4 regions of the Streptomyces sp. NPDC002773 genome follow, and region 3 is predicted to be linked to each of the others. Evidence: riboswitches for the same ligand, from Rfam matches in the RefSeq annotation. Region 3 holds a riboswitch; each other region holds the start of a gene.
The links. A riboswitch is a leader RNA that binds a small molecule or an ion and turns the genes downstream of it on or off. The one in region 3 is predicted to bind cyclic di-AMP.

Region 1: linked by a shared signal. The riboswitch ahead of ABT034_RS29220 (transglycosylase family protein) and the one ahead of ABT034_RS06595 (LysM peptidoglycan-binding domain-containing M23 family metallopeptidase) in region 3 are both predicted to bind cyclic di-AMP.
Region 2: linked by a shared signal. The riboswitch ahead of ABT034_RS28020 (LysM peptidoglycan-binding domain-containing protein) and the one ahead of ABT034_RS06595 (LysM peptidoglycan-binding domain-containing M23 family metallopeptidase) in region 3 are both predicted to bind cyclic di-AMP.
Region 4: linked by a shared signal. The riboswitch ahead of ABT034_RS05130 (M23 family metallopeptidase) and the one ahead of ABT034_RS06595 (LysM peptidoglycan-binding domain-containing M23 family metallopeptidase) in region 3 are both predicted to bind cyclic di-AMP.

What each region holds. Positions count from the first base shown of each region.
Region 1 covers NZ_JBEOVO010000033.1:55,231-60,726, reverse strand. Annotated here, with positions in the region: gene ABT034_RS29230 (cytochrome P450 family protein) at 1-1,281, shown strand, start outside; gene ABT034_RS29225 (LysM peptidoglycan-binding domain-containing protein) at 1,375-2,565, shown strand; cyclic di-AMP (ydaO/yuaA leader) riboswitch at 2,824-2,997, shown strand; gene ABT034_RS29220 (transglycosylase family protein) at 3,001-3,732, shown strand; gene eno (phosphopyruvate hydratase) at 4,098-5,378, shown strand; gene ABT034_RS29210 (FtsB family cell division protein) at 5,480-5,496, shown strand, end outside.
Region 2 covers NZ_JBEOVO010000030.1:14,653-20,148, forward strand. Annotated here, with positions in the region: gene ABT034_RS28010 (alpha/beta fold hydrolase) at 1-59, shown strand, start outside; gene ABT034_RS28015 (alpha/beta family hydrolase) at 185-1,489, shown strand; gene ABT034_RS28020 (LysM peptidoglycan-binding domain-containing protein) at 1,473-2,351, opposite strand; cyclic di-AMP (ydaO/yuaA leader) riboswitch at 2,356-2,539, opposite strand; gene ABT034_RS28025 (DUF6197 family protein) at 2,883-3,527, shown strand; gene ABT034_RS28030 (nitroreductase family deazaflavin-dependent oxidoreductase) at 3,604-4,041, opposite strand; gene ABT034_RS28035 (alpha/beta fold hydrolase) at 4,210-5,001, shown strand; gene ABT034_RS28040 (threonine/serine dehydratase) at 5,083-5,496, shown strand, end outside.
Region 3 covers NZ_JBEOVO010000003.1:298,528-304,023, forward strand. Annotated here, with positions in the region: gene ABT034_RS06580 (helix-turn-helix domain-containing protein) at 1-502, shown strand, start outside; gene ABT034_RS06585 (DUF6126 family protein) at 555-710, shown strand; gene ABT034_RS06590 (tyrosine-protein phosphatase) at 720-1,541, opposite strand; cyclic di-AMP (ydaO/yuaA leader) riboswitch at 1,930-2,090, shown strand; gene ABT034_RS06595 (LysM peptidoglycan-binding domain-containing M23 family metallopeptidase) at 2,093-3,115, shown strand; gene ABT034_RS06600 (SGNH/GDSL hydrolase family protein) at 3,277-4,071, shown strand; gene ABT034_RS06605 (STM4011 family radical SAM protein) at 4,058-4,924, opposite strand; gene ABT034_RS06610 (STM4012 family radical SAM protein) at 4,933-5,496, opposite strand, start outside.
Region 4 covers NZ_JBEOVO010000002.1:539,947-545,442, forward strand. Annotated here, with positions in the region: gene sigJ (RNA polymerase sigma factor SigJ) at 1-202, opposite strand, end outside; gene ABT034_RS05110 (rhodanese-like domain-containing protein) at 408-902, shown strand; tRNA gene ABT034_RS05115 (tRNA-Met) at 967-1,040, shown strand; gene ABT034_RS05120 (MerR family transcriptional regulator) at 1,158-1,898, shown strand; gene ABT034_RS05125 (PP2C family protein-serine/threonine phosphatase) at 2,039-3,250, shown strand; cyclic di-AMP (ydaO/yuaA leader) riboswitch at 3,452-3,598, shown strand; gene ABT034_RS05130 (M23 family metallopeptidase) at 3,610-4,770, shown strand; gene ABT034_RS05135 (PrsW family intramembrane metalloprotease) at 4,828-5,496, opposite strand, start outside.

The DNA of each region.
Region 1 (5,496 bases), on a different contig from region 3:
GGCCCCGCCCCCGCCCGACCGTCTGCCGCGCCGCCCGCCCCCGAGCTCTTCACCTGGGAGTTCGCGAGCGATCCGTACCCCTCGTACGCCTGGCTGCGGGAGCACGCGCCCGTGCACCGGACGACGCTGCCCAGCGGGGTCGACGCCTGGCTCGTGACGCGGTACGCGGACGCCCGGCAGGCCCTCGCCGACCAGCGGCTCTCCAAGAACCCGGTGCACCACGCCGAGCCGGGGAAGACCGGGATCCCCGGCGAGCGCAGCGCGGGCCTCATGACGCATCTGCTCAACATCGACCCGCCCGACCACACCCGGCTGCGGCGGCTCGTGTCGAAGGCGTTCACCCCGCGCCGCGTCGCCGAGTTCGCCCCGCGCGTGCAGGAGCTGACGGACCGGCTCATCGACTCCTTCGCGGAGAAGGGGAGCGCGGACCTCATCCACGAGTTCGCGTTCCCGATGCCCATCTACGCGATCTGCGACCTGCTCGGCGTGCCCCGCGAGGACCAGGACGACTTCCGGGACTGGGCCGGGATGATGATCCGGCACGGCGGCGGCCCCCGCGGCGGGGTCGCCCGGTCGGTGAAGAAGATCCGCGGCTATCTCGCGGAGCTGATCCACCGCAAGCGCCAGGACCTCGGCGACGACCTGATCTCCGGCCTCATCCGCGCGAGCGACCACGGCGACCACCTCACCGAGGCCGAAGCCACCGCCATGTGTTTCGTGCTGCTCTTCGCCGGCTTCGAGACCACCATCAACCTCATCGGCAACGGCGTCTACGCGCTCCTGAGGGACCCGGAGCGGCGCGAGCGGCTCCAGGCCTCGGTCGCGGCGGGCGAGACCGCGCTCCTGGAGACCGCGGTGGAGGAGCTGCTGCGGTACGACGGGCCGGTGGAGATGGCGACCTGGCGGTACGCGACGAGGGCGCTGACCATCGGCGGGCAGGAGATCCCGGCGGGCGACCCGGTGCTCGTCGTGCTCGCCGCGGCGAACCGGGACCCGGAGCGGTTCACAGCGCCGGACACGCTGGACCTCACCCGGCGCGACAACCAGCACCTCGGGTACGGGCACGGCATCCACTACTGCCTCGGCGCGCCGCTCGCCCGGCTTGAGGGGCAGACGGCGCTCGCGACCCTCCTGACACGTCTTCCGGACCTGCGACTTGCCGCCGACCCGGCCGAACTGCGGTGGCGCGGCGGGCTCATCATGCGGGGATTGCGCACGCTTCCGGTGGAGTTCTCCCCGTCCGTACCGCTCCGCCACAGTGACGGCGTGTCAGAAATGTGATCTTCGCGTGATCGTGCGGCCATCGACTTGTGACGAGCGTTCGAATACCGCTACGTTCACCGCACTCTCAGCCGTCACGCGAAAGGCGCTCCTATGCGTTCCGGGAACGGACGACACCGTCGCCCCCGTCAGGCCCCCGCCATCGTCGTCGCCGCAGGTGTGACCGGATCCGCCATGGCGCTGCCGCTGCTCGCCGCCGGATCCGCGTCCGCGGCCGACGCCGCCACCTGGGACCGCGTCGCCGAGTGCGAGTCCGGTGGCCAGTGGAGCGCCAACTTCGGCAACGGCATGTACGGCGGGCTCCAGTTCACCCAGGACAGCTGGGAGCGCAACGGCGGCCTGGCGTACGCGCCCAGCGCCGACCTGGCCAGCCGGGCCCAGCAGATCGCGGTGGCCGAGAAGGCCCTCGCGAAGGGCTCCACCGAGTGGGCCACCTGCGCGCCGATCGCCGGCCTGACGAACGACGGCACGGCCCCCGGCGTGGACCCCGGCCCGACCTCCGTCCCGAAGGCCCCCACGGGGCCGGTCGTCGAGTCGAACCGTACGGCGGGGCTGCCGGAGGCCTCCACGGGCTCCCCGGAGACCACGAAGGGGATCACGGGTACGGTCACGCCGACCGCTCCCGTCACGCCGTCCACGCCCACCGGGCCCGTCTCGCCGACGGCCCCCGTCGCGCCGACCGGCCCCGTCTCGCCGACCGCTCCGGTGAGCCCCACCGCGCCGACCGGCTCGACCGCCCCGACTTCCCCGGCCGCCCCGAGCGGCTCGACCGACCCGGCCGCGCCGGTCGTCCCGGTCAACCCCGTCGTCCCGGTCACGCCGGTCACCCCGGTCACGCCCGGCACCCCTGACGCCTCCGTCACGCCCGGTACGCCCGGTTCGTCCGTGACGCCCGGCACTCCGGAAGGTGACGCGTCGTCGGCCACGCCGGGCACCGGCAAGCACCGGGGCGATGCCGCACCGGAGGAAACCGGCAAGGCGGACACTTCGTCTGAATCAGGTAGACATGCTTCATCCGAGAACAAGTTGACCGAAAGCCCCCTCGTTACGACGCCGGTTGACGCGGCGAAGGATTCGGGCGCAACGGACAGTCAGGACACTTCGGGCGCGTACACCGTGCGGCCGGGTGACAGCCTGTCCGACATCGCGCAGGCGAACGAACTCCCCGGAGGCTGGACCGCCCTCTATGACGCCAACCGGGGCACGGTGGGCATCGATCCGGACCTGATCCTCCCTGGTCAGAGCCTCGATCTGACGGACGTTCCGGCTTCGACGACCAAGTGATTCGGGGGCGTATGTCCGGTTCTGGGCAAGTGAGACATGGGTCTCTTCGCTCCAACTGGCGTGTCCCGTCCGTAATCTTTGCCCCCGTCACCTCTCACCTGCACAAACAGCACCTTCCGGAAGCCAAGTAGGGGCGGTATTTCCGCAATACGCCTCTTTGAACTTCCGGTGGGTCTGTGTCTACGGTCATCACCGCTCGCCACCGCGGGCCCCGTCGACCGAAACGCCGAATCCTGCCGTCGGCCGATGGGAACAGTCGTCGCGTAAGCGCCGAAGGCAGGAGTGGGGGACCCAAGGTAAGTGCCGGTCCCGGCCGTTGAGAAAGACGGCCGATGATCGGCTTGGGGTGAAGCCGCGTGCTAGGACACGCGGCCGGGCAACTTTCCGGCCCGAACCCGACAGCTCACCTCACAGGCGTCGGTGAGGAGAATCTCCATGCTGTTTTCCGGCAAGGGCAAACACCGCCGTCCCTCCAAGGCCACCCAGGTCGCCACGCTCGTCGGCGTCACCGGTGTCGCCGTCGCGGCCCCGCTGATGACCGCGGGCACCGCCTCGGCCGCCACGGCCTCCGAGTGGGACCGCGTCGCCCAGTGCGAGTCCGGCGGCAACTGGTCCATCAACACGGGCAACGGCTACTACGGCGGCCTCCAGTTCTCGGCCTCCACCTGGGCCGCGTACGGCGGCACCGCCTACGCCTCGACCGCCAACCAGGCGTCGAAGTCCCAGCAGATCGCCGTCGCCGAGAAGGTCCTCGCGGGCCAGGGCAAGGGTGCCTGGCCGAGCTGTGGCGTGGGTCTCTCCGGCGCCTCCTACGACGGCGGCTCCACCGAGTCCGCCCCGCAGCAGGAGGAGCGGAAGGCCGAGCAGCCGACCACCCGCAGCGAGCAGCGCCAGGCCCCGAAGCAGGCCACGCAGCAGGCCCCGCAGGAGCAGGCCCCGCAGCGCGAGGCCGCGCCGCAGGCCGCCAAGAAGACCGTCACCACCCCGACCGGCAAGAAGGTCGAGAAGGGTGACGGCGAGTACAAGGTCGTCTCCGGCGACACCCTCAGCACCATCGCCCAGGCGCACGGCGTCAAGGGCGGCTGGGCCCAGCTCTTCGAGCTGAACGACGAGATCGTCGACGACGCCGACCTCATCTACCCGGGCCAGCAGCTTCACCTGAAGTGAGCCCGGCGGTCCGCGTGAGTCCGGCGGCTCACGCGGTCCCCACGACCCTCCCGCGGTGACCACCCCGGTCCGGCGCGCCCTTCCCCCGTGCGCGCCCGACCGGGGTTCCGTCCGTTCCGGGCCGCTCCCGTGCGGGGGCGCACCCGTCGAGGGGCGACTGACTGAGGGACCGACCTGATGGTTACCGTCCAGTAGATCTGATGTCCTTCGTCCCGAAACGCATGCCCTTGGGTCCTTTTTCGTCCCAGGGGGCGGGCGCCCGGCTGGCCGGAGCCCCCGCGCCGGTTAGGCTCTTGTCGCAAGGCCAAGCGACCCTGCACCGACCTTGCGTCACATCCAGCGTCACATCCCAGAAGGAGATGCTCGTGCCGTCCATCGACGTCGTCGTAGCCCGGGAAATCCTGGACTCCCGAGGCAACCCCACGGTCGAGGTCGAGGTCGGCCTCGACGACGGCAGCACCGGCCGTGCTGCTGTTCCGTCCGGCGCCTCCACCGGTGCTTTCGAGGCCATCGAGCTTCGCGACGGTGACCCGAACCGCTACCAGGGCAAGGGTGTCGAGAAGGCCGTCCTCGCCGTCATCGAGCAGATCGGCCCGGAGCTCGTCGGCTACGACGCCACCGAGCAGCGCCTGATCGACCAGGCCATGTTCGACCTGGACGCCACCGAGAACAAGGGCTCGCTCGGCGCGAACGCCATCCTCGGCGTCTCGCTCGCCGTGGCCCACGCCGCCTCCGAGGCCTCGGACCTGCCGCTCTTCCGCTACCTCGGCGGCCCGAACGCGCACCTGCTGCCCGTTCCGATGATGAACATCCTCAACGGTGGGTCGCACGCCGACTCCAACGTGGACATCCAGGAGTTCATGATCGCCCCGATCGGCGCGGAGTCCTTCTCCGAGGCCCTTCGCTGGGGTGCGGAGATCTACCACACGCTCAAGGGCGTGCTGAAGCGCAAGGGCCTCTCGACCGGCCTCGGCGACGAGGGCGGCTTCGCCCCGAACCTGGAGTCGAACCGCGCCGCCCTGGACCTCATCATCGAGGCCATCAAGGAGGCCGGCTACACCCCGGGCACCGACGTCGCGCTCGCGCTCGACGTGGCCGCGTCCGAGTTCTACAAGGACGGCGCGTACGAGTTCGAGGGCAAGTCCCGCTCGGCCGCCGAGATGACCGAGTACTACGAGGAGCTCGTCTCCGCGTACCCGCTGGTCTCCATCGAGGACCCGCTGTACGAGGACGACTGGGACGGCTGGAACACCATCACCTCGCGCATCGGCGACAAGGTGCAGATCGTCGGCGACGACCTGTTCGTCACCAACCCCGAGCGCCTGGCCCGCGGCATCGAGGAGGGCTCCGCGAACGCCCTCCTGGTCAAGGTCAACCAGATCGGCTCGCTGACCGAGACCCTCGACGCCGTCGAGCTCGCCCAGCGCAACGGCTTCAAGTGCATGATGTCCCACCGCTCCGGCGAGACCGAGGACGTCACCATCGCCGACCTCGCGGTCGCCGTGAACTGCGGCCAGATCAAGACCGGCGCCCCGGCCCGCTCGGACCGCGTCGCCAAGTACAACCAGCTGCTGCGCATCGAGGAGATCCTCGACGACGCCGCGGTCTACGCCGGCCGCAGCGCCTTCCCGCGCTTCAAGGGCTGATCAACGGCTGAGCCTCTCCGCAGGGCAGCTTCCGTACGTCCCCGTACTCGGTCCCGTACCGTGTGCGGGGACGTCCGCGTGAACAGGGGAGGCGACACGACATGGCCGCGAAGGACCG
Region 2 (5,496 bases), on a different contig from region 3:
CGCCCGAGGAGACGCCGCAGGCCCTCGCCGAGGCCATCGAGGCCTTCCTCGCCGCCTGACGGGCCCCGCCCCTGACCTGCCGTCGCCGCCGAAGACGCGTCTACCCTGGAGGGACGGGCAGCTGACACGTTCTCCCCGGGCCCGGGGACGGGCCCGGAGCCGCGCAGGCGGAAGGGCGGCGGCCATGTACTTCAACGACCGGATCGACGCGGGCCGGCAGCTCGCCGCCCGGCTCGGCCACTTCACGGGCCAGGACGTCGTGGTGCTCGGTCTCCCGCGCGGCGGTGTGCCGGTGGCCGCCGAGGTCGCCGACGCCCTCGGCGCGCCGCTCGACATCTGTCTCGTACGGAAGCTGGGTCTGCCCCGCCAGCCGGAGCTCGCGATGGGCGCGCTCGGCGAGGGCGGGGTGCGGGTGGTCAACGAGCGGGTGATGCGCGAGACCGGGGCGGACGCGCGCGACCTCGCCGCCGTGGAGCAGCGCGAGCACGCCGAGCTCGACCACAGGGCCCGGCGCTACCGGGGCAGCAGGCCCTCCGTGCCCCTCGACGGGCGGACGGTCCTCGTCGTCGACGACGGCCTCGCGACCGGGGCCACGGCCCTGGCGGCCTGCCGGGTGGTACGCGCCCGGGGCGCCGCCCGGATCGTCCTCGCGGTACCGGTCGCGCCGCCGGGATGGACGGCCCGGCTCGGCGGGGAGGCCGACGAGACCGTGAGCGTCCACACGCCGGAGATGTTCTACGCGATCGGACAGTTCTACCGGGACTTCGCGCAGACCCCCGACGCGGAGGTCATCGCCTGCCTGGACCGGAACCGGGCCACGCGCGGGCCAATCGTCCACGCGGAGGACGTACGGATCCCCGCCGCCGGGGCCACGCTCAACGGGCACCTCGCTGTGCCCGAGAACGCCGCCGGCATCGTCCTGTTCGCCCATGGGAGCGGCAGCAGCCGGCACAGCCCCCGCAACGGGGCGGTCGCGGCGGCACTCAACGGGGCGGGCCTAGGAACGCTCCTCTTCGACCTGCTCACCGAGGCCGAGGCGGGGGACAGGGCCCGGGTCTTCGACACCCCGCTGCTCGCCGGCCGTCTCGCCGACGCCACGGCCTGGCTCGCGGGCCGGCCCGCGACCGGCGGCCTCCCGCTCGGCTACTTCGGGGCGAGTACGGGAGCCGCCGCCGCGCTGTGGGCGGCGGCCGATCCCGCGTCCTCCGTGGCCGCCGTCGTCTCACGCGGTGGCCGGCCCGACCTGGCGGCCGACCACCTGGCCCAGGTCAGGGCCCCGACGCTGCTCGTGGTGGGAGGCAGGGACGAGCTGGTCCTCGACCTCAACCGGCGGGCCGGGTCCCGGCTGCGCTGCGAGCACCGGCTCGCCGTCGTGGAGGGCGCCACCCATCTGTTCGAGGAGCCGGGTGCCCTGGAGCAGGTGGCGGAACTCGCCGGCTCCTGGTTCACCCGGCACTTCGCGACCAGCGGGATCAGTAGGGCCCGTTGACGTTGTCGATGGAGCCGTAGCGGTCGGCCGCGTAGTTGCAGGCGGCCGTGATGTTGGCGACCGGGTCGAACAGGTCCGTGGACGTGCCCGGCACGTGGTACGCGTCGAAGGTCGGCTGGATCACCTGGAGGAGGCCCTTCGAGGGCGTTCCGGCCACGGCGTTGGAGTCCCAGAGGTTGATGGCCTGGGGGTTGCCGGACGACTCGCGCATGATGTTGCGGAGGATCCCGTCGTAGGAACCGGGGATGCCGCGCTGGGACATGATGTCCAGCGACTCCCGGATCCAGCCGTCGAGGTTGTTCGCGTACTGGGCGGCGGCCGGGGCGGCCTGGACGGGAGCGGCGGCGGGAGCGGCCTGCGCCGCGGAGGCGCCCGTGTCCTTGGCGACGGCCGGGGCGGCGGGACGGCGCTCGGAGCGGCTCGCCCGATCGGCCGAACCGGTCTTCTTCGCCTTCGCGGGAGCGGCCTTCGCGGAATCCCGACCGAGCGTCAGTTCAAGGCCGGGACGAATAAGTGACGGGTTGTCACCCACCACGCTCTTGTTGGCCTGGTAAAGGGTCTTCCAGCCGCCCTGAATTCCCTTCTTCTGGGCGATCAGGGAAAGCGAGTCGCCGCTGACGACCGTGTAGGTGCGGGCGGCGGCCGGTGCGGTCGGGGCCTTGGCCGCGGCCGCGACGGCGGGAGCGGCGAGGGCGGCGGCGGGCCGGGCAGCGAGTTCCGGAGCTCCGGAAACGGGCGCGGCGCCGGCTGCGGCGGGGGCGATCAACGGGAGGGCCAGGGCGGCTCCACCCGTTCCGACCAGCGCGATTCCACGCGAGACGGGGTGGCGTCGGGGGCGGCGGTGCTTACCGTGTGCAGGCATGACGGATTCCTCTCCGGCGCCTTCGGGGTGAGCTGTCGGGTTCGGACTGGAGATGTCCGGCCGCGCGCACGCGGCTTCACCCCGAGCCGTTCCGGAATCCGGGCCGGCGTATTCGTGGGTCCCCCGCTCCTGCCGTCGGGTGAAAAGGGAGGTATTTCGAGCGGTGGCAGGATTCGGCGATCCGCTCGAATGGAGGTGACCGTAGGCCAGTAATGCGACGGAGAACAAGAGGGGCGGGTCGACGGGCCCGGTGAAAGGATCACGGAATTCTCCGAATTCAAGATCGACCGTTCTTCCGGTCCGCCGAACTTCCTTGCGCGGCGGGGCTCGCGCCGGGTCAGGAGGCGGGGGAGCCCCTGGGAAAGTGAGTCGCGTCACCAGGTGTTCAATGTCCGAAAATGCGCCTTAATTCGGTTAATAGGCGAGAGCGCCGGAAAAGCCCTGTCGATCGCAGGGGCACTCAAGGGCATAACGCGCAAACCCGACATTCGTGCTGAAGGATGGTGCCACCCCGACCGAGGAGCCGCCCGGATGTCCCCCTCCGCCTCCCTGATCAGCCCCGACGCCCTCGACCGTGAGGCCGCCGCCCTCTACGAGAGCGCCACCTGGCAGCGGATCGTCACGGACTTGACCGCCGCGCCACCGCCCGCGGGTACTCCCGCCCCCGCGCCGGCCCCGGTGCCGGACACGGAGTCGGACTCCGAGAGATGGCGGACTCTGCTCACCCTGCCCGTGGACCGGCTCGTCGCCGACGCGCTCGACGCGCTGCCGCCGCCCCTGCCCGCCGAACGCCGGCTCCCGGGCCGGATCGGAGCCGTACTCCCCGACAAGCTGCACGCCTGGCGGCGCCTCGGCCAGCCCGAACTGCGCCCCTCGGTCCACCTCGGCTACGCGCGCCTCGTCCTGGCGGAGTGGGGCTGGCAGAACGCGCCGTACAAGCTGCGGGACGCCCGGGGGGCCCGATGCGTCTGCGGCGCCCTGCTCGCCGCCCACCGCCTCGGCTACGGCAGCGCGACGACGATGAACGAGGCCGCCGCCTGGATCATGGCCGAGCTGCGGTCACGGGGCTGGCAGGAGCTGATCGGGCCGTGGAACCGGGCCCCCGGCCGTACCGCCGCCGACGCCCTCGCCCTCCTCGACGCCACCATCCACCGCGCCGCGCACGCCGGCCGCTGAGCGGCCTTCCGCCGTGTGGACCACCGGCCGGGCTCGGTGGCGAGCTCGGCCGGGTCGACGGCGGTCCCTCCGGCTCCTACTCGGTCCGCTCGACGACGAACAGGGGGATCTCGCGGTCGGTCTTGCGCTGGTAGTCGGCGTAGTCGGGGAACGCGGCGACGGCCCGCTCCCACCACGCCCGGCGCTCCTCGCCGGTGACCAGACGCGCCTTCATGTCCCAGACGCGCGTGCCGTCGCGGAGTTCCACGAGCGGCGAGGCGACGAGGTTGTGGTACCAGACGGGGTGCTTCACCGCCCCGCCGTTCGACGCGACGAGCGCGTACGCCCCCTCGTGCTCGACCCGCATGAGCGGCGTCTTGCGGAGCTTGCCGCTCCTCGCGCCGACGTTCGTGACCAGGACGACGGGCAGACCGCGCATGGTCGTGCCCTTGGTGCCGCCGGACGACTCGTACAGCTCGACCTGGTTGCGCACCCACGCCGAGGGGCTGGGCTCGTATTCGCCTTCGAGGGGCATGGAGATCCTTTCGGGGGCGTCCGCTGTCACCGGCTGTCTGCCGCGTCCCCCCGACGCTAGCGGACGGACCCGCCCGCGTCCCGGCCGTCCTGGCCGATGCGTTGTCAGTGCCGACTCATAGGGTGGCTCCTGACGGTACGAGTGGCGGCGCAGGGGAGAGTGGTCGGCATGCGGGAGTTGTTCCTCGCGGACCAGCGGGCGTACATCCGGTGGATCGACCTGCCCGGAGACGGGCCCGTGCGGGTGTTCGTCCACGGACTCGGGTGCACGGCGGCGTCGGACTTCGCCCACATCGCGGCCCACCCCGCCCTCGGCGGCTCCCGGGCCCTGCTCGTGGACCTCCTCGGCCACGGGCTGAGCGACCGGCCCGCCGCCTTCGACTACCGCATGGAGTCCCAGGCGGCGGCGGTGGCCGCCGTCCTCGACCACCTCGGACTCACGGGCGTCGACCTCGTCGGGCACTCCATGGGCGGCGCCGTGACGATCCATCTCGTGGCGGCGCGCCCGGACCTCGTGGCCCGGCTCGTGGTCGCGGAGCCGAACCTGTACGCGGGCGGCGGCGCATTCAGCTCCCCGGTGGCCGCTCAGGACGAGGACGCGTTCGTCGCGAAGGGGTTCGCCCGGATGCTGGCCGCGCTCGACCGGGCCGACTACGCGGCCCGGCTGCGCCTCGCCGACCCGCTCGCCGTCCACCGCAGCGCGACCGCCCTCGTCGAGGGCAGCGTGCCCGCGCCGGGCGACCTCCTCGCCGCGCTCACGCTGCCCCGCACCTTCCTCCTCGGGGAGTTCAGCCGGCCGGACCCCGACGCGGAGAAGGCGGCGGCGTTCGGCGTACCGGTGATCGAGATCCCGCGCGCGGGCCACAACCTGATGCTGGACAACGCGGAGGGGTTCGCGACGGCGCTCGCCCGCGCCCTGTCGGGCGCCCCGACGCCGCCGCCCGACCACGACGGCGGCTGACGCGGACGAGGTGCCGTCGGCACCCGCGGACCAGGGAGCCGACCGGCCCCTTTTCTCCCTCCCACCCCTCCAGGAGCTCAGGTGCACAGCCTCACGTACGCCGACATCAAGACAGCCACCGACCGGATCGCCGGTCACATCCGCCCCGTCACGACCACCCCGGCCGATCTCGACCCCGTCCCCCGGGCGGACCCCGGCACCGGGCCGTACACGCTTCACCTCGCCCTGGAACTCATGCAGCACGCCGGCTCCTTCAAGGCCCGTGGCGCGCTGAACTTCCTCCTCGCCCACCGGGAGGAAGGCACCCTCCCCGCCGCCGGTGTCACGATCGCTTCCGGCGGCAACGCCGGGCTCGCCTGCGCCTGGGCCGCCCTCCGGCAAGGTGTCCCCGCCACCGTCTTCCTGCCGACCACCGCCCCCAGGGTCAAGGCCGACAAGCTTCTCGGCCTCGGCGCCGACGTACGGCTCGTCGGCACGGAGTACGCCGAAGCGCTG
Region 3 (5,496 bases):
CGGCCTCTCGCCGGCCCACCTCTCGCGCCTGGAGACAGGGAACCGGCAGCCCTCGCTGCCGATGCTGCTCGCCCTCGCCCGCATCTACGGTACGACGGTCTCCGAGCTCCTCGGTGAGGCACCGGCCGAGCGCGACCCCGTCGTCCGGGCCGGCCGCTCCGAACCCGTCGAGGCCGACGGCTGGGTCTACCGCCAGGCGGGCGGTGCCGGGCGCGCCCTGCAGTGTCTGCGGGTCCACGTGCCGTACGCCACCAGGGCCGACATCGTGCGCGTCCACCCGGGGGAGGAGTGGATCCACGTCCTGGAGGGCCGGGTGCGGCTCGCGCTCGGCGAGGCCGTGCACGTCCTCGACCCCGGGGACAGCGCGCACTTCGACTCGCTCACCCCGCACCGGATCGGCGCCGCCACCCCCGGCGGGGCGGAGCTGCTGTTCGTCCACACCCTGATGCAGAGCCCCGCGGCCGAGCTGTGCCTCGGCGACGGGACCCCGCACCGGCGCTGAGCCCCGTGGCGCATCCTTCCTCGTGGCTCTTCATTCCTTCGAGAGGACCGACATGTCCGACAAGTCCCGACCGGTCACCGGTGAGGAGCGCGGGGAGGGCAAGTTCCCCAAGGGGCTCGTGCTGCGCCTCTTCGCCTACCTGGTCGCCGGCCACCTCTTCGCCGGCTTCCTCTACCTGCTCTTCGCGCTGGGCGGCCAGAACCAGTAGGCGGCGGGCTCACACCTCGGTGAGCAGACGCTCCCGCAGGCGCTCGCGGGTCTCCGGGGCCAGCTTCAGGCCCGTGGTGAGGTAGGCGTCCACCGAGCCCCAGGTCGCCTCGATCGTCTCGAAGGCGCCCCGCAGGTACTCCACCCGCGCGTCGAAGAGCGGGCTCAGCAGCTCCATCACCTCGGGCGACATGGCGTCGGGGGCGGTGGAGCTGCGGCGCACCTTGTAGCGGCGGTGTGGGTCGTTCGACTTCACGTAGTCGGCCTCGATCGCCGCCCGCTCGACCCCGAGGGCGAGCAGGGTGATCGCTATGGAGAGCCCGGCGCGGTCCTTGCCGGCCGCGCAGTGCATCAGGGCGGGGAGGCTGTCCTCCGCCATGGCGTGCAGGATCCGGCTGTGCTCCGCGGTCCGCTCGATCACCATCTTCCGGTACGAGTCGGACATATTGGCGGCCGCCTTGCCGTCGCCGAGGATCTCCCGCAGCTGGGCGATGTCGCCGCCGCGCACCAGCTTCCAGAACTCCTTGCCCTCCGCCGGATCGTTGAGGGGAATGTTCACGTTCCGTACGCCGGGCAGCTCGACGTCGGGACCCTCGACCTTCCGGTCGGCCACGTTCCGGAAGTCGAACACGGTGTGCAGCCCCAGCGAGTCGAGGAAGGCGGCGTCCGCCGCCGTCGCGTGGGCGAGGTGGCCGCTGCGGAAGAGGCGCCCGGTGCGGACGGCCCGGCCGTCCGTCGTCGGCAGGCCGCCCACGTCCCGGAAGTTGCGGACCTCGGCCAGCTCGGGCTCGGTCATTTCGATGGGCGGGACCTGCGGCAGCTGCTGCGTCACGGATGCTCCTGGTGGTCGGCGTTCGGGTGCCCGAAGCGAGATCGGTTCCTGGGGCAATCATCCAGGCGCGAGGGTGTCGGCGCAGCCCCCTGGACGGGAATGGGTGATCTGTCCGAATTGAGGCCTTACATATAACGCGCCCTGTTTACAGGCGAGATGAGCAAGGACGCGTGAGCAGGGTCATAGAAGTGACGGATCGTGGCCGACGGCCGGAACCAATTGCCGTACGGAAAAAGGACGTCGAAGGACCGTCATCCACAGAGGGTGACCGGAATTCCGGCCGGAAGACGGGGCGGGGAAAGCCGGTGGAAATCAGCGGCTTGTCCGTGCCGACCCCCTCGTCTAGCGTCACCGTCAATCCGGTCGGACCGCCGAATCCTGCCACCGTCCGGAATTCCCACTCATCCCATGTGTGGCAGGAGCGGGGGACCCAGGAAAACGCCGGTCCCGCGACGCAGGACGGCTTGGGGTGAAGCCGCGTGAGAACGCGGCCGGGCATCTCCAGTCCGAACCCGACAGCTCACCTCGTAGGCGCCGGAGAGGAATTCGCCATGCCCGCGACGGGTAAGCACCGCCGTACCAAGACCAACCGACTGACCCGCGGAATCGCCGCCGCCGGTACGGGAGGCGCCGTCGTCGCCCTCCCGCTCTTCGGCGCCACCGGGGCCCACGCCGCCGAGCAGACGGCCGCCGCCGGCCAGGCCGTCACCGCCGCTGCCCAGGTGAAGGCCCCCGCCGCCGCCAAGGCCGCGCCCGCCGCCAAGGCCGCGCCGAAGACGTACTCCGTCGTGCGGGGCGACTACCTGTCGAAGATCGCCGCCGACCACCGCGTCGCCGGCGGCTGGCAGAAGCTGTACGCCGACAACCGCCAGGTCGTCGGCGAGGACCCCTCGCTCATCCTGCCCGGCATGAAGCTCACGCTCGGCGCCAAGAGCACCGCCAAGGCCGCCGCCCCGAAGAGCGCCGAGCCCCGGGCGGCCGCCCCCGAGAGCGCCCCGAAGCCGTCCGCCGAGACCTCCTCGAAGAACGGCGACACCCCGCGCGCCTCCCGCGGCAGCGAGCGCGTCGCCGCCCCGGCCACCGCCGCCCCGTCCTCGGACGCCGGCACGTCGTCGGACTCCGGCTCGTCCTCCTCTTCGCAGGAGTCCACGGGCGCCTCGACCTCCGCGGCCGGCTGGGTCGCCCCGGTCGACGGCGGCGTCTCCACCCCGTACCGCGCCTCCGGCTCCATGTGGTCCTCCGGCTACCACACCGGTGCCGACTTCATCGCCTCCTCCGGCACCACCGTCCGCGCCGTCGGCGCCGGCACGGTCGTCTCGGCCGGCTGGAGCGGCTCGTACGGCAACGAGGTCGTCATCCAGCACGCCGACGGCAACTACTCCCAGTACGCCCACCTCTCCTCCCTCTCCGTCTCGTCCGGCCAGACCGTCACCGGCGGCCAGCAGATCGGCCTCTCCGGCTCCACCGGCAACTCCACCGGCCCGCACCTGCACTTCGAGATCCGCACCTCCCCGAGCTACGGCTCCGACATCGACCCGCTGGGCTACCTCCGCCAGCACGGCGTCTCCCTCTGACGCACCGACACCCCGCGTGGCCCGGCACTCCTGTGCCGGGCCACCGGCGTTTCCCCATCTATTCCGGCTTGGCAATTTCTTTATCGGTGGCATATGTCACCCGGCGTCAACCCCTCCTTACGGTCGCGTAGGTCACATCCAAAAGGGAAGGATGTGCTCCCGTGGCAGACGATTCGAGATCAAGAGACAAGAACGCATTCGGGTCGTACGCGGCGATCGGTGACAGCTTCACCGAGGGCGTCGGGGACCCCGGTCCCGACGGGGCGTACGTCGGCTGGGCGGACCGCTTCGCGGTCCTGCTCGCCGACCAGCTGCCGGAGCACGACGCCTTCCGCTACGCCAACCTGGCCGTACGCGGGCGCCTCCTCGACCAGATCGTGGCGGAACAGGTCCCCCGGGCGAAGGAACTCGCCCCCGACCTGGTGACCTTCTGCGCCGGCGGCAACGACATCATCCGCCCCGGCTCGGACCCCGACGACGTGGCCGAGCGCTTCGAGCGCGCCGTCGCCGAACTGACCTCCGCCGTCGGCACCGTCATGGTGACCACCGGCTTCGACACCCGTGACGTGCCCGTGCTCAGGCACCTGCGCGGCAAGATCGCCACCTACACCGCCCACGTCCGGGCCATCGCGGACCGCTACGACTGCCCGGTCCTGGACCTGTGGTCCCTCAGGTCCGTGCAGGACCGTCGTGCCTGGGACCTCGACCGGCTGCACCTCTCCGCCGAGGGGCACACCCGGGTCGCCCTCCGCGCCGCCCAGGTCCTCGGCCTGCCGGTGCCCGCCGACCCGGACCAGGCCTGGCCGCCGGTGCCCCCGCGCGGCTCGCTGGAGCTGCGCAGGGACGACATCAACTGGGCGAAGGAGTACCTCGTGCCGTGGATCGGGCGCCGGCTGCGCGGCGAGAGCTCCGGCGACCACGTCGAGGCCAAGCGCCCCGACCTCATGCCCCTCTGAGGGACGACGGACCGCCGGCCGGGATCCGCTCCAGGACCCCGCCGGCGAACACGTCGTACAGCGGCAGCGTCTCCAGGTGGACATAGCCGATGTGGCAGTCGCAGACGGCGAGGGGGCAGGCCCGGGGACGCAAGGAGGCACGGTACGAACCGTCGTACAGGTTCCCCAGCTCGGCCTTGACGAAGTGGCAGCGCCGCACCGTCCCCTCACCGTCCACCGAGATCACCGACTCCCCGGTCCGGCAGGGCAGCCCCGCCGAGCGGTGCGGATGGCGGCTGTACGGGAACAGCGGGTCGATCGCCGTCCACTCCCCGGCCTCCGCGTCGGTGTACGTGTGCCCCTCCGCCGCGTTCACCCAGAGGTAGACGTGCGGCGGCAGCGCGGCGCGGAGCCGCCGGGCGTGCTCCGCGTGCTCGGGCAGACCGACCACGCCGACACTGAATCGGACGCCCCGCTCCGCCAGTTCCCCGCACTTGGCGAGGAAACGCTCGGGAGCCGTCTGCCCGGGGTGGTACGTGCACCAGAGCGCCACGCGCTCCGGGTCCGCCTCCGCCAGCCAGTCGGTCCGGCAGCTCAGATTCGTCTGGATCGCCACCCGCTCGACCTGCGGCAGCCGCGACAGCTCGACGAGCGCCCGCCGGTACCAGGAGCGCACCAGGCCCTCGCCCCACGGGGTGAAGAGGATCCGCAGCCGGTCGCCGGTCTGCCCGGCGGCCCAGCCGGTGAACCGTTCGAGCGCGGCCCGGTCCGCGCGCAACTGCTCACGGCTGTCCCGCCGCTTGGCGAACGGGCAGTACGGGCAGTCGAAGTCGCAGGAGGAGAGCGGCCCCCGGTAGAGCAGCGTCAGATCCATGCCGGCCCTTACTTCGGCTCGTACGCGGCCATCGCGGCCCGCACCGAGGGGGAGAACAGCTCGGGACCGAGCCCGTCCGAGTACGCGAGTCCCTCCGGCGACAGCCTCAGGATCCCTTCCGGGGCCTCCGCGTCCAGCCAGCCGAGCGCCTCGAACCGGCCCAGTTCCTCGGGGAAGTCCGCGAACGGCGAGGACCCGAACCGCTCCTCGTACCCCGCGACCGGCATGCCCCCGGCCTGGAGCAGCGACTGGAGCAGATGACGGCGGCGGGCCTCCCCGGCGTCGACCCAGCGGCCCACCTCGACGCGGGAGAAGTCCTCGGTCTCCGTGTAGGAGTCGATGATCGAGCGGATCTCCCGCATGTCCACCGCGTAGTCGAAGGAGTAGTGGAGCGCCGACGTGTACGACCGGGCCCCGCAGCCCAGGCCGATCATGCCGTCCGTCTGGCAGGCGTAGTCGTCCGGGCCGAGCGGTGCCGCGTCGGTCCGCCGGAACATCCGCATGGACACCTGCTCGTAGCCGTGCGCGAGGAGATGGTCCCGGCCGTGCCGGTACAGACGCAGCCGCTGCTC
Region 4 (5,496 bases), on a different contig from region 3:
GGTTCTGCACCGCGCTGACGTCGCTGCGGCTCAGCTTGAACCAGGCCTCCTGGACGGCGTCCTCGGCCTCGCTGAGCGAGCCCAGCATCCGGTACGCCACCGCTCTCAGATGGCCCCGGTCGGCCTCGAAGCGCCGGGCCAGCAGTTCGTCGGTGCCGTTGTCCTGTTCCACTCGTCGTTCTCCCCGTTCGCGTCCCGTCATGCCGTCATGCCGTCATGACGGAGGAAACCTCGCCGATGTGACACGGCTGCGGTGGCGGGCCGGGCCCCGGCGCCGAAGCCGTGAGGTCCCGATACGTGAGATCCACGCCGCCCCCCGGTGAACGCGCGGGTTTCCCCGGCCGCCGCCCCCGACCACCGTGGATCCTCACTTCAGGCCGGTGATCTTCGTCCGTAGATTGATCACCATGACGACGACAACGACGCAGGTCAACCCCGTACTCCGCACGCCGCCGGCCTCCCCCGCCGCCGCTGCCGCGTACTTCTCCGCCAGCCTCGCCTTCCACGCCGACGTCTCCGACGTGGCCTCTGCGCTCGCCACGGCGGCCGCCGAGGGCACCGACCCGGGCTTCGTGGTGATCGACTCGCGGTCGACCGCCTCCTGGGACCAGGGGCACGTCCCCGGCGCGCTCCACCTGCCGACCGCGCTCATCGCCGAGCAGGCCGACCAGCTGCTCGACCGGTCCGTGCCGGTCGTCACGTACTGCTGGGGCCCCGGCTGCAACGGCGCCACGCGCTCCGCGCTGGCCCTCGCCGAGCTGGGCTTCCAGGTGAAGGAGATGCTCGGCGGCTTCGAGTACTGGGTGCGGGAGGGCTTCGCGTACGAGACGTGGGAAGGGCCTGCGGAGAAGGCCGCGGACCCGCTGACGGCGCCGGTCGACTCGGACGACTGCGGCTGCTGATCGGTTGCTGACGTAAACCGATTTCGTGATTGCCCCACCCGTAGCGTAGAGTCAGGTTTACCGACGCGGGGTGGAGCAGCTCGGTAGCTCGCTGGGCTCATAACCCAGAGGTCGCAGGTTCAAATCCTGTCCCCGCTACTCAGTAGCAACGAAGGCCCGGATCCAGTCACTGGATCCGGGCCTTCGTCGTATTGCCCGTTTCCCGGCACTTCTCCGCTTGACCTTGACGCGACGTCAAGATTTAGCGTTCTCGGTATGGAGTGGTCGATCCAAGAGATCGCCAAGAAGGCCGGCACCACCAGCCGCACCCTCCGGCACTACGGAGAGCGCGGACTGCTGGAGCCGAGCCGGATCGGCGCGAACGGTTACCGGTACTACGACCAGGCGGCGCTCGTGCGGCTGCAGCGGATCCTGCTGCTGCGCGAGCTGGGGCTCTCGCTGCCCGCCATCGCCGAGGTCCTCGCGGGGCAGCGGGACACGTCCGCCGCCCTCCGCACCCATCTCGCCCTCCTGGAGCAGGAGCGCGAGCGCATCGGACGCCAGATCGCGTCGGTGCGGACCACTCTCCACAAGACCGAGAACGGAGACGCACTCATGGCCGACGAAGTGTTCGACGGTTTCGACCACACGGTGTACGAGGAGGAGGTCACCGAGCGCTGGGGCCGCGACGCGTACGAGCAGGGTGACCGCTGGTGGCGTTCGCTCGGTGCCGGGCAGCGGAAAGCGTTCATGGACGAGCAGTCCGGCATCGCCCGCGACTTCGCCCGGGCGCTCGGGGAGGGCCTCGCCGCCGGCAGCGACGAGGTGCAGGCGATCGCGCGGCGCCAGGTCGCGTGGCTGTCGCACACGACGGCCCCGAGCAAGGAGTACGTGATCGGTCTCGGCCGGATGTACGTCGACGACCCGCGCTTCACCGCGCACTACGACAAGCACGGTGAGGGGACCGCGGTCCTCGTCCGGGACGCGATGGAGATCTACGCGGAGCGGAACCTCTGACGGAACCGCGCGCCCGGAGTGAGGAGGCCGCCCCGTACGCCAGTCGGCCCCGCGGAAGTCGCCGCACGGCGGGGCGGCGGCCACCCTGGAGAGGCGCGGTGCGGACCGCGGCCGGGTACGGACCGGGCAGGAGAGCACAGGTGGGGCACCCCCTAGGAGCGGGCGGCGGTGGGCGGCGGGGCGGTGAGGGCCGCCGCTCGTACGGGCGCGCCCGGCGGTTCATCCGCGCGCTGCCGCCGCTGGTCATCGCCGGCGGGGTCGTCTTCGACCTGCTGACACCGCCCGCGTACACCGCCGCACCGCTCTTCTCCGCCGCCCCGCTGATCGCCGCGCCCTTCTTCTCCACCCTCACGACGCTCCTGACCGGGATCGCCGCCGTCCTCGCCTCCGTCGGGCTGCACCTCTACAACGGCACCGCCGACGAGGTCCCGACCCTGACCGAGACCCTGACCGTCCTCACCGTCTCCGCGCTGGCCCTCCTCGTCAGCCGGGTCGTACGGAGGAGCGGTGAGCGGCTCGCCTCGGCGCGGGTCATCGCGGAGACCGCCCAGAAGGCCGTGCTGCCGACGCCGGCCGAGCGGATCGGCGGGCTGCAGTGCGCGGCCCGTTACGAGGCGGCGCAGGCGGACGCGTTCATCGGCGGCGACCTGTTCGCCGTCCAGGACACCCCCTACGGGGTGCGGCTCGTGGTCGGGGACGTCCGGGGCAAGGGGATGGAGGCGGTCGAGGCCGTGGCCGTCGTCATCGGGGCCTTCCGGGAGGCGGCCGAGCAGGAGCGGAGCCTGGAGGGCGTGGCGCAGCGCCTGGAGCGGGCGCTGGCCCGCGAGGGGACCCGCAGGGACGGGCTCGACGCCTTCGAGGGGTTCACCACCGCCGTTCTGGCCGAGATCCCGCGCGGCGACGGGAGCGGCACCTTCGACGGTTTCGTACGGATCGTCAACCGCGGGCATCCGCCGCCGCTGATGCTGTACGCGGACGGGCGCCTGGACACGCTGGAGCCGACCGAGCCGGCGCTGCCGCTCGGCATGGGCGATCTGGCGGTGTGGCCGGACCGGGCCGAGGGGCGGCCGTACCCGCCGGGCGCGACGCTGCTCTTCTACACCGACGGCCTCTCGGAGGCACGGAACGCGGGGGGAGTCTTCTACGACCCGGGCGAACGCCTCGCCGGGCGGATCTTCCCGGGGCCCGAGGAGTTGCTGGACGCGCTGGTGGACGACGTACGGCTGCACACGGGCGGCGGGGCGACGGACGACATGGCGCTGCTCGCGCTGAGCCGTCCGGCGACGGGGCAGCCGGAGCGGCGCCGCACGATGCCGGTGGTGCCGCCGGGCGGGCCCGGTCACCAGTCGTAGTCGAGAGGTGTCGCTGCGATAACAATTGACATAACGTCAGATCGCGGAGGTTTGGGCGGCGCCTCCTGAAGGACGGTCAACTCGGACCATTCCCTCCCAATTCAATGAATGATCAAGAGGAACGGCTTGGAATCAGGACCCCCCGTCTATTAACGTTCGATAACGCAGCGCGGTCGTCCCAGCCGCCGCAAGAGGCGGCACCGTGCGCACGCGCCGAATCCTGAAAAGGAACCGGGGAACCACCAATTGGGGTGAATCGGGCCCTTCGCACCTGTGCGACCGTGCCCGTAGGAGACCTTCCTGCTCCGAACCCGTCAGCTAACCCGGTAGGCGAGAAGGAAGGAAAGGAGCGCCCTTTCGTGGCGTCCAACACCCCTGCCCCCGAGGCTCCCTTCGACGCCTTCGGTGGTGGTGCGGGTCCCGCCGCGCCGGGCACCGAGTGGAACCCCACCGAGGATTCCCTCCGCGCCCAGAGCCGCTCCGGCGGCCGGCACCGGGTCGTCAAGCAGCGGTCCAACTTCGCCCGCTCCTCCACCGTCCTCGGTGTCGGTGTCATCGCGGCCGTCGGCGCGGGCGGCCTCGCCACCGCGCAGGAGAAGCCTCCCGTGGCCATCTCCTTGCCGGACCTCCCCGACCTAAACCTGCCCGACGCCCACGACCTCCCCGGCGTCGGCGACCTCCTCCCGGACGAGGACGCGGGTACGGGCTCGGGCGCCGGCGACGACACGGTGGCCGCCGGTGCGGCCCGCTCCAACCCGAACCCGCTCACCGCCGCCACGTACACGACCTTCGACACCGAGCAGGCCGGGAAGACCGAGCAGGCGGGGACGGCCGAGCAGGCCACGAGGACGGCGACCGGCACCGCCGACGCGGGCGAGGCCCTGCGCGCCCGCATCCTCCAGCAGGCCGAGCAGCAGCAGGCGTCCGCGGACGCCGCCGAGAAGGCCGCGGCGGAGAAGGCGGCCGCCGAGAAGGCGGCGGCGGAGGCCGCGGCCAAGGCCGAGGCCGCGGAGAAGGCGGCCGCGGAGGCGAAGGCGAAGGCCGAGGCCGAGGCCAAGGCGAAGGCGGAGGCAGAAGCCGCAGCGAAGGCCGAGGCCGAGCGCCTCGCGCAGCTCGCCGCGAGCTACTCGATGCCGCTCTCCTCGTACTCCGTCAGCGCCACCTACATGCAGTCCGGTTCGATGTGGTCCTCCGGTCACCACACGGGCCTCGACTTCGCCGCCCCCACCGGCACCCCGCTCAAGGCGGTCCACGGCGCCACCGTGAAGTCGGCGGGCTGGTCCGGCTCGTACGGCTACCGGATCGTCCTGGAGCTGGAGGACGGCACCGAGGTCTGGTACTGCCACCTGTCGTCCATGACGGTCGGCGTCGGCCAGACCGTGGGCACCGGCGAGACGATCGGCCGTGTCGGCGCCACCGGCAACGTCACCGGCGCCCACCTCCACATGGAGGTGCACACGCCCGACGGCACCGGCATCGACCCGGCGGAATGGCTCCGCTCGAAGGGCCTGACGGTCTGAGGCCCGAGAGCCCGAGAGCCCGAGAGCCCGGGTGCCCGAGAGCCTGGGGCCCTCGGCTCAGCTCCGGTACGGGTTGTAGCCGTCGTAGTCCAGGTACTGCGGCGGCGACCAGGCCCGGCCGGTGGCCCTGGCCGCGTACGTGAGCGCGGGCGAGGCGACCTCGCGGCGCTGCCACAGGTGGTGGAGCAGCTCCTGCTCGCGGGCCGTGAAGTCGGGCCCGGCCGTGCCGCGCCGGGCCCGGTCCCTGAGGAACGCCAGGGTCGTCGCGAAGGACTCGTACTCGCCCACCGCCCGCGCGGCCGGCGGGCCGTACGTCCGGGCCGCGAACGAACGGGCCAGCTGACGGGCCCGCATCGAGGAGAGCGCCAGCGGCTCCGTGGGGGAGAGCCAGCCGGCCGCCGCGTACGCCGGGAGCTCGCCGGATATCGTCCGCAGCTCCCGCTGCCGGCTCCACACCGCGAGCCAGGTCAGCAGGCCGAAGGCCGGGACCATGAGCGCCCCGTACACCGCGAAGAAGGCCCAGGGGCCGCCGAAGGTGGCCGAGCCGTTCCACGCGGCGTGCAGGCCCATGGCGAGCAGCAGCCCCGCGAGCGGCAGCAGCACCTTCCGGAGGCGTTTCCCGCGCGGGGCGAGCGCGGCGAAGCCGAAGCCGATGCCGGTGAGCACGGTGAACAGCGGATGCGCGAACGGCGACATCACGACCCGTACGAAGAAGGTCGCGGCGGT